Regions from separate parts of the Arthrobacter sp. zg-Y750 genome, predicted to be linked through region 1. Evidence: predicted binding sites of a transcription regulator. Region 1 holds the regulator's gene; each other region holds the start of a gene.
What was found. The regulator HrcA, encoded in region 1, represses chaperone genes, less so after heat shock. The targets are predictions, from matches to a motif close to TTNGCACTCGNNNNNNNCGAGTGCNAA.
Positions count from the first base shown of each region.

Region 2: a site for HrcA is predicted at 1,719-1,745, ahead of LOC57_RS07765 (Hsp20/alpha crystallin family protein). Genes of this name have one in related genera too.
Region 3: a site for HrcA is predicted at 2,200-2,226, ahead of groES (co-chaperone GroES). Genes of this name have one in related genera too.

Region 1 is NZ_JAJJOC010000013.1:4,733-8,006, reverse strand. Features, by position in the region: gene dnaJ (molecular chaperone DnaJ) at 1-841, opposite strand, end outside; gene hrcA (heat-inducible transcriptional repressor HrcA) at 946-1,959, opposite strand; gene LOC57_RS07875 (DUF3097 domain-containing protein) at 2,123-2,971, shown strand; gene LOC57_RS07870 (DUF4870 domain-containing protein) at 3,093-3,274, shown strand, end outside.
Region 2 is NZ_JAJJOC010000012.1:88,438-91,711, forward strand. Features, by position in the region: gene LOC57_RS07755 (primosomal protein N') at 1-858, shown strand, start outside; gene LOC57_RS07760 (hypothetical protein) at 863-1,012, opposite strand; gene LOC57_RS07765 (Hsp20/alpha crystallin family protein) at 1,168-1,602, opposite strand; gene LOC57_RS07770 (NmrA family NAD(P)-binding protein) at 1,785-2,657, opposite strand; gene LOC57_RS07775 (TetR/AcrR family transcriptional regulator) at 2,773-3,274, shown strand, end outside.
Region 3 is NZ_JAJJOC010000002.1:27,553-30,826, forward strand. Features, by position in the region: gene groL (chaperonin GroEL) at 71-1,681, opposite strand; gene groES (co-chaperone GroES) at 1,764-2,060, opposite strand; gene LOC57_RS01125 (siderophore ABC transporter substrate-binding protein) at 2,393-3,274, shown strand, end outside.

The DNA.
Region 1 (3,274 bases):
CCAGGGACGCCGCAGTCATCGGGACGGTGAGGGTGGCGTGCAGATCATCTCCCTCGCGGAGGAACGTCGGGTCATTGTTGACCCTGATTTCCACGTAGAGGTCGCCGGCGGGGCCGCCGGCCATGCCGGCCTCGCCCTGCTGGCTGAGCTGGATCCGGGTGCCGGTGGCGACGCCGGCGGGGATCTTGATGGTCAGTGTGCGGCGGTTGCGGACCCGGCCTTCACCGGAGCATTCGTGGCACGGATCCGGAATGACGGTGCCGAAGCCGTTGCAGGTTCCGCAGGGGGCCGAGGTCATGACCTGGCCGAGGATGGAACGTACAGCCCGCTGCACCTGGCCGGTGCCGTGGCAAATGTCGCAGGTCCGCGGGGATGTGCCCGGCTGGCAGCACGATCCGTCACACGTGGGGCAGACGACGGCGGTGTCGACGTCGATCTTCTTGTTGACGCCGAAGACGGCGTCCTTGAGGTCGATCCGCACGTTGATGAGCGCATCCTGGCCGCGCCGGGCCCGCGAGGCGGGTCCCCGGCCGCCGCCGGGGGCTGCACCGCCGAAGAAGGTGTCGAAGATGTCCTGGAAACCGAAGCCCTGGCCGCCGAAGCCGCCGCCGCCGAAGCCGTTGTCGGTGCCGTTCTCGTTGCCCGTGGTGTCGTAAATGCGGCGCTTCTCCGGATCCGAGAGAACCTCGTAGGCGTGCGTTACGGCTTTGAACTCATCGGATGCACCCGGAGCATTGTTGACGTCCGGATGCAGCTTGCGGGCAAGCTTCCGGTACGCCTTCTTGATTTCTTCACCCGTGGCGTCTCGTCCGACGCCCAGAACCTGATAGTGATCGCTCACTCGTGCACATCGCTTCCTGTATTGCCTGCCTCCGGTGGTGGAGGCGTAGTTTGTGGTCCGCCGGGTGGCCCGGCGGGACGGCCGCGCAGCTGGTGCGGGCCGGCCTAGTTATTGAGTATTCGGGAGAGGTACCGCGCCACGGCCCGGACGGCTGCCATGGTGGTGGGATAGTCCATCCGGGTGGGCCCCAGGATGCCGACCTTTGCCGAAGCGTCGGGTCCGTACCCCGTGGCCACCACCGATGCTTCGGATAGTCCGCCGTGCGGGTTTTCCCGTCCAATCCGGACGGCAACACCCCGGGCGTCCTGCTCCATCTCGGACAACAGCCGCAGCATCACGACTTGTTCCTCGAGAGCCTCCAGGACCGGTCCGATTGTCAGCGGGAAGTCTACCGTGGAGCGGGCCAGGTTGGCCGTTCCGGCCATAACCATGCGGTCCTCCCGGTTAATTCCGGCGAGCATTTCCAGGCAGTGGCCCAACGAGGCAGCCACCCTCCGGGAAGCGGCAGGCACGGTGGCCAGCGCTTCGGCAAGGTGGCCGGTGATGCTGCTGAGCGGCGTGCCGGCAAGGGCGGCAAGGAAATGGTGGCGCAGGTCCAGCAGATCGGGTTCGGTCACCGGCTGCGGAACCGTGATGACCCGCTGCTCCACCCGTCCCGTGGTGGAAATCAGGACAACCAGCACCTGGGCCGGCGCCAGGAGGACGAATTCGATGTGGCGCACTTTGGCGTTGCCCAGGTGCGGGTACTGGACCACGGCCACCTGGTTGGTCAGCTGGGACAGCAGCCGTACAGTGCGGTCCATAACGTCATCCAGATCATCTGCGCCTTCGAGCAGGGACTGGATGGCACGGCGTTCCGGGGCCGAGAGCGGTTTCACGTCCGAAATCTGGTCCACGAACAGGCGGTAGCCCTTATCCGTGGGGATGCGTCCCGCCGAAGTGTGCGGGGCGGTGATGAGCCCTTCCTCTTCAAGGGCCGCCATGTCATTGCGGATGGTGGCCGAGGAAACACCCAACTGGTGGCGCTCCACCAGTGCCTTGGAGCCGACGGGCTCGCGTGAATGGACGTAGTCCTCGACAATGGCGCGGAGGACCTCGAGCCGGCGTGGCTCACTCATGGCTTTTCCCTCCCAGCGAATCGGCGGATGGTGCGGCGGGTTAGCACTCCCACTGCTCAAGTGCTAAGTCTAATACGGATCAACTGCGTTGCTAGCATTGAGGAACCCGTTCACCCCCTGCGGGCATTCCAGCCCAACCGAGCATCTGAGTGAGGCAATTTTCGTGTCCAGTTTTTCCTGGGGTCCGCAGGACATCACTGCCCCGGCCCGGACGGCCCTGCGAAAAGTCGGCGCCGAACCCGGCCTGGTCCTGGAGGATGTTGCCTCCGGCTGGGTGGGTGCCGTGGTGCGGGTGGAGAAATCCGGCGGGCTGCACCTGATGGTCCTGGAGGACCGCCGCGGAAAAACCAAGTCCTTCGAGCTGGGCTTTGGCTTCCTGCTGGAGGGCGAGCCCGTGGAGGTGGTGCCGGCGTCCGCGGCCGCGCCGGGCAGGGCCGCACCGGCCCGTACCGCGTCCGGATCCGTACGGGTGGCCAACCAACGCGCCCGCACCGCGCGGGCCAGCCGCATCTGGGTGGAAGGCAAGCACGACGCGGAACTGGTGGAAAAGGTCTGGGGCGATGACCTGCGCGTGGAGGGAATCGTCGTCGAGCCCCTCCACGGCGTTGATGACCTCTATTCGGCGGTCCGCGACTTCGGGCCGGGACCCGGGCGCCGCCTCGGCATCCTGGTGGACCATCTGGTCCCGGGGTCCAAGGAATCCCGGATTGCCGCCGAGGCAATGACCTGCCCCGGAGCGCCGGGCAACGTCCTCATTGTGGGCCACCCTTATGTGGATGTATGGCAGGCGATCAAACCCTCGGTGATCGGCCGGAGTGCCTGGCCGGTGGTGCCGCGGAACCTTGATTGGAAGACCGGCATCCTGCAGGGCCTGGGCTGGCCGCACCGGGACCACACCGACGTCGCCCTGGGGTGGAAGAAGCTTTTGGGGCAGGTGCACACCTATGCGGACCTTGAGCCCTCGCTGCTGGGACGGGTGGAAGAAGTCATTGACTTCCTGACTGTCCCTTAGGTGAGATGTGCGCCGCACCGGCCGTCTCCGTTCCGTTATAAAGCGGACCAGACAGTACGCTTGAGGAATACGTAGTAGCGGACCGACCCTGAGTCACCATGAGCCAAAAGGAAATTACGCCGTGTCCAACACACGCCAGAATCACCCGCCCCGCCCGGAAGAGCCCACGCAGCGACCCGTGTATCAGGGCGCTCCGGCCAACGCACTTCCGCTGACCGCTTCGGAGGACCGGCAGTGGGCAACCATGGCGCACTTCGGCGGCATACTCGCCTTCGTCCCGTCCTTGATCATCTACCTGGTCTT
Region 2 (3,274 bases), on a different contig from region 1:
TGCCGGGAACCGGCGCGCTGCCGGCACTGCTCCGGTCCGTTGGGGCTGGCCAGCCGAAACGGCATTCCTGCCTGCCGCTGGTGCGGGCGCCCGGAGCCTATGTGGCACTGCGGCAACTGCGGCGGAACACAGCTGCGCGGTTCCACTGCCGGCGCGGGACGCACTGCCGAGGAGCTGGGGCGCGCCTTTCCTTCCACCACGGTCATTTCATCGGCTGGGGACCATGTGCGGGCCGAGATCCCTGATGCGCCTGCACTGGTGGTTGCCACGCCCGGAGCCGAACCGGTTGCGGCCGGCGGATACGCGGCGGCCATCCTGCTGGACGGTAACGCGATGCTCTCGCGGGAGTCCCTGCGTGCCGGGGAAGATACCCTGCGGCGCTGGTTCAGCGCCGCCGCGCTGGTTCGTCCGGCGGGGGAGAAGGGACTGGTGGTGGTGACGGCCGACGACGGCACAACCGTTGGGCACCTGCTGCGCTGGGACCCTGCGGGGGCAGCGGAGCGCGAACTGACGCTGCGGCAGGAACTAGGCCTGCCTCCTGCTGTACGGTATGCGGAGCTGACCGGTTCGCGTGAGGCACTGGAAGCCTTTAGTACCCGGCTGGACCTGCCTCAGGGGGTCCGTTCCATTGGTCCTGCACCGCTTCCCTCCGCAGGTCTTCCGGGCGGCGTCCAGGACAGCGGACCGGAGGCCGGGCAGCTGGGCGGAGCCGGCGGCAGGTACCGCACGCTGCTGTTCTTCCCCTATGCTGCGGCCCCGTCCATCACGGCGTCGTTGCGGTCCGTCAAGGCCGCAGCATCCGCGCGGCGCACGGGGGACCCGGTGTACGTGCGGGTGGACGGCACCGACATCCTTTAAGCCGCTACAGCAGTTCACACAGGACGGCGCAGCCCGCCAGCAGCACGAGGAGCGATAGCTGCGCGGCGTTGCCCAGCCTGGCAAGCCTTCCGAGAAGTCCGCGGGGCACCCCGTGGATCATCCAGCCGGGCCGATTGACTTTGGGAATATGCACAGGCCATCCCTTCTTCCTCGAGGCGGCGACTAGGAGGAGTCCCTTCCAGTATCCAGCCGGCCACGGAACGGTCCCTAACCGGAGCGGCGTGAACTTGGCAACAACCGCGTACAAGAGCGGGGTCCCGGGAGAGTTCCCGGGACCCCGCTTGGTTTTCACGCGCTGACGGCCTCGTGTGCCTCGGCGTCACGGGCTTCGCCTGCCTGCACCGCGATCTTCCTCGGCTTGGCCCGCTCGCTCACCGGGATGGTTACGCTCAGGACACCGTTCTCGTAGCTTGCGGAGATCTTCTCGGTGTCGAGTCCCTGCCCCAGGTTCAGCTGGCGCAGGAACGAACCGCTTTCCCGTTCACGGGTGAGCCACTTGACGCCTTCGGCTCCGTGCAGCGTGCGCTGGGCCCGGATGGTCAGCAGCTGGCCGTCGATATCAACGTCGATGGATCCGGGATCGATGCCCGGCAGGTCGGCGGCCAGGACATAGTGGTCGCCCTGCCGGTAAAGGTCCATCGGCATGCCGCGGAGCGTTCCTTCACCGCGCAGTGCCTGTGCCATCCGGTCGAGTTCCTGGAACGGATCAAACTTCATAGCCATGTGGTATCAACTCCTCCATTCGATCGCTTGATTCAAGCGTTGTTCTGCGTTTGTTGTGCGTTTGTTGTGCAATTGTTCCAAAGCTGAGTGAGCATCACTCAACTTGCGGAAGCAGATTAGCACTCCACGGGTCGGAGTGCCAACTACTTTTTCGGCGGCACAGGTGACGCAGGCGCGGGAATTCAGAGCGCAGGTTTGAGCGTGGTTTCCACCCAGGCCGCGAAGCTTGTTTCGGTAACCCGGTGCGGGTCTCGGACCTGCACGTCGTAAATGCCGTTGTTCTGGGCGGTCCCCATGTCCGCTAGGCCCTGAACCCAGCCTTCACTCATGCCGTATTGGAGGAGCGTCGACCGGTAGGTATCGGAGCTGACCTGCGCAAAGTGCACGGGCCGGCCGATACTGTCCGAGATAATCCCTGCCATCTTCCGTGGGGTGAGCAGGTCCGGCCCCACCACGGGTAACGACTCCTGCCCCGTCCAGGTCCGGTCTGTCAGCAGTCCCACCGCAACACGGGCGATGTCGGGGGTCGCGACGGTCAGCAGTACTTTGTCCTGCTCGTTGGGCAGGGGGAGTATCCCGTGGTCCTTGATGGATGAGCGGTGGTTCAGGAGGTTGTCCATAAAGAAGGGCATGGCCAGGGAGCGGGTGTGCACGCCTGTTGCGTTGATGATCCCTTCCGCCTCCAGGGCAGCGGAGAGGTGCCCGGCCTCTGCCGTATACCCCCGCCCGAGGGTGGATACCACGACCGCACGCTTGACCCCTGTTGCGGTAATTGCAGCCGCCGACGCCGCGGCGAACCCGCGGTAGTGGCTCCGTACATTCGCTGCATGGACATCTGGCGGGGTGATGTGGAGTACGGCATCCGCCCCCTCGTAGGCAGCCATGGCGACCTCAGGGTTGCCGTGCGAACCCGCGAACACCTCGACGTTTTCGGCGATGCCGTCCGGCAGCGCCGCGGGGTTCCGGGCAATAACCCGCACGGACTGGCGCTCCGCGAGCAGGCCCTGAACTACTGCGTGCCCGATCTGGCCGGTTGGTGTGGTGACTACAATCATGGTTTCCTCCGAAAATGGGCATCCTGCTTGGCAGGACTGGAACCGGAGTTCCGGTTCCGCTTTGGTGTGCGCCACAATACGGAACTACAATTCCGTTTGTCAAAGGAGTGCCACATTGAATGATTCTTTACGCGCCGATGCGCGAAGGAACCGGCAGAAAATCCTGGCTGCAGCCAGGGAGCTGTTCGCCAGCCACGGCAACGATGTCCACATGGACAGAATTGCTGCCCATGCCGGCGTCGGCATAGGTTCCCTTTACCGGCACTTCTCCAACAAGCAGGAGCTGCTCACGGCGATTGTGCAGGAACGATTCGGCGGCATGTCTGAGCTCGCCCGCTCGGCGGAGGCCATCGAAGACCCCCGGGCGGCATTTGAGGCCGTGCTGGTGGGCTACCTGGAAGCCGCGGACGACGACGCCGGCTTCCAGCTCGCCTTGCTCGGTTCCGGGCCTTTCGAATGGGAGGGCGTCCAAGCCGAGAAGACGGAGTTTGCCCGCATCGTCACCCGGATCATCCGCAGGGCCGCTGACTCCGGTGCCGTGCGCGGGGATCTGACCTGGGACGACTTTCCGGTGATCACCTGCGGGATTATGTCGACCATGTATTTCCAGCCCGGAG
Region 3 (3,274 bases), on a different contig from region 1:
ACAGCGCAAGGCCCCGCCGCGGAAGGGTTTCCGGGGCGGGGCCAGGTGCCTGGTGAGCGCGGCTGTTCAGCTAGTGCTGGTGGCCGTGGTCCTCGTCTTCCTCGGCAGGCTTCTCCACCACGAGGGCTTCGGTGGTGAGCACCAGCGAAGCGATCGAAGCGGCGTTGCGCAGGGCCGAGCGGGTGACCTTGACGGGGTCGATGATGCCGGCGGCAATCAGGTCCTCATATTCGCCGGTGGCGGCGTTGAAGCCGTTGTTGACCTTCAGCTCACCGACCTTGGCGACTACGACCATGCCTTCGGCGCCGGCGTTTTCAGCGATCCAGCGCAGCGGCTGGGCCAGTGCGCGGCGCACCAGCGAAACCGCGGTGGCGGCGTCGCCTTCGAGCTTCAGGACCTCCGGGTCGGTGTCCAGGACCTGCGAGGCGTGGACCAGCGCGGAACCGCCGCCGGCCACAATGCCTTCTTCCAGGGCTGCACGGGTGGAGGAAACAGCATCTTCGATGCGGTGCTTCTTTTCCTTCAGCTCCACCTCGGTGGCTGCGCCGACGCGGATGACGCCGATGCCGCCGGAGAGCTTGGCCAGGCGTTCCTGCAGCTTCTCGCGGTCCCAGTCAGAATCCGTGCGCTCAATCTCCGCACGGATCTGTGCAACGCGGTCGGCAACGTCGGCTTCGGAACCGGCGCCGTCAACAATGGTGGTGTTGTCCTTGGTGACGGTGATCCGGCGGGCCGAACCCAGGACCTCCAGGCCAACCTGGTCCAGCTTCAGGCCCAGATCGGGGCTGACCACCTGTGCGCCGGTGAGGGTCGCGATGTCCTGCATCATGGCCTTGCGGCGGTCGCCGAAGCCCGGAGCCTTGACGGCAACCACGTTCAGGGTGCCGCGGATCTTGTTGACCACCAGGGTGGACAGGGCTTCGCCGTCGACGTCTTCGGCAATGATGAACAGCGGCTTGGAGGTCTGCAGCGCCTTTTCCAGCAGCGGCAGGAACTCGGCAACCGAGGAGATCTTGCCGGAGTTGATCAGGATCAGCGCGTCTTCGAGGACGGCTTCCTGGCGCTCCGGGTCGGTGACGAAGTACGGCGAGAGGTAGCCCTTGTCGAACTGCATGCCTTCGGTGATGGCCAGTTCGGTCTGCGTGGAGGAGGACTCCTCGATGGTGATCACGCCGTCCTTGCCGACGGTGTCGAAGGCCTGCGCCAGCAGTTCGCCGATCTCGGTGCTCTGCGCGGAGATGGCGGCCACGTGGGCCACCTGGTTGCCTTCAACTTCCTTGGCATTCTCCAGAAGGCGCTTGGCAACGGCGTCCACGGACACCTCGATGCCGCGCTTGAGCTGCCCGGGAGCAGCACCGGCGGCAACGTTGCGCAGGCCTTCCTTGACCAGGGCCTGCGCCAGGACGGTGGCCGTGGTGGTGCCGTCGCCGGCAACATCGTTGGTCTTGGTGGCTACTTCCTTGGCCAGCTGTGCGCCAAGGTTCTCGTACGGGTCATCGAGCTCGACTTCGCGGGCAATCGTGACGCCGTCGTTGGTGATGGTGGGAGCGCCCCAGGACTTAGCCAGGACGACGTTGCGGCCGCGCGGGCCGAGGGTCACCTTGACTGCGTTGGCGAGCTTATCAACGCCGGCTTCCAGCGAGCGACGGGCGGAGTCATTGAACTCCAACTGCTTTGCCATGTGTGTGTCCTTTCCGACAACTACATCTGCACCTGCATCAGAAAACCCCGGCCAGGATGTGGCCGGGGTTTTCCGGGGGGAACTACTTTACGACGACGGCCAGCACGTCGCGGGCGGACAGCACCAGGTACTCCTGGCCACCGTGCTTGACTTCGGTTCCGCCGTACTTGGAGTAGATGACTACGTCGCCTTCGGCAACGTCAACCGGGATGCGGTTGCCGTTGTCGTCAACGCGGCCGGGTCCAACTGCAACTACTTCGCCCTCCTGGGGCTTTTCCTTGGCAGTGTCCGGGATAACGAGACCGGAAGCAGTGGTCTGCTCGGCCTCGAGGGGGCGGACAACAATACGATCTTCAAGGGGCTTAATAGAGACCGACACTCGGGCTCTCCTTTGCGTAGTTTCTAACAGAATGGGGCCGTTGGTTGGCGCTGGCCGTCGTCGCGGTGCCGGTTCGCGCTGTCCCTTCGGGAGTTAGCACCCTCACGTTCGGAGTGCTAAGTGAGACTTTATGCAACGGTTAGCACTCGGTCAAGGTGAGTGCCAGCGCGGGCCGATTCCCGCCGTCTCCGGCGGTCCATTGCGCGGCTAATGCCGGAAAGCTAATTTGCTTAGGCTTACCTAAGCGGATAGTTTTCATCTGCGCGCATCATTAGAAAACATTTCTGTGCCCTATTTCCGAAACAGGCACCACGACTCTTACCGGAGCCCCCATGATCACCACGTCCCGCCTGCTGGCCGGAACCGCCCTTGTGTCCCTCCTGGCCCTCAGCGCCTGCTCCACCGAAGCCGCAGAAGCCGACGCCGAGTCCACGCAGGCCTCCACCGTGACGGTCGAGCACGCGCAGGGCAGCACCGAAGTACCGGTGAACCCCGAGACCGTCTACACCTTCGACCTCGGTGCACTGGACACGATGGATGCCCTCGACATTGACGTCGACGGCGTCCCGGCGGCCAACTTCCCTGAGAGCCTGTCCAAGTACGCGGCGGATGACATCACCAAGATCGGCAGCATGAAGGAACCGGACTTCGAAGCCATTAGCGCCGAGGCACCGGATTTGATCATCATTTCCGGCCGCGTTGCGGATTCCTACGAGGAACTGAACAAGATCGCCCCGACCATCGACCTGAGTGTCGACAACACCGATGCGTGGAACTCCTTCGAGGAAAACACCCGGACCATCGGGAAGATCTTCGGCAAGGACGACATGGTCGAGGACAAGCTCTCGGCGCTGGAGTCCAAGGTCGGGGACACCAAGAAGCTGGCAGCCGACGCCGGCAACGGCCTGATCGTGATGACCAGCGGCGGCGAAATGACCGCCTACGGCGCCGGCTCGCGTTTCGGCATCATCCATGACGTCCTCGGCGTCGAGCCCGCTGCCGAAGTGAAGACCGAAGGCGCCCACGGCGAGTCCGTGTCCTTCAACTACATTGCCGACACCAACCCCGCCCACTTGTTCGTGATTGACCGGGACGTTGCCGTCGGCGAATCCGGCGAAGCCGCGTCCGCCGTGCTGGACAACGAACTGGTCAAGAGCACCAAGGCTGCTCAGAACAACAACATCACCATGCTGGACTCCGCCAGCTGGTACCTG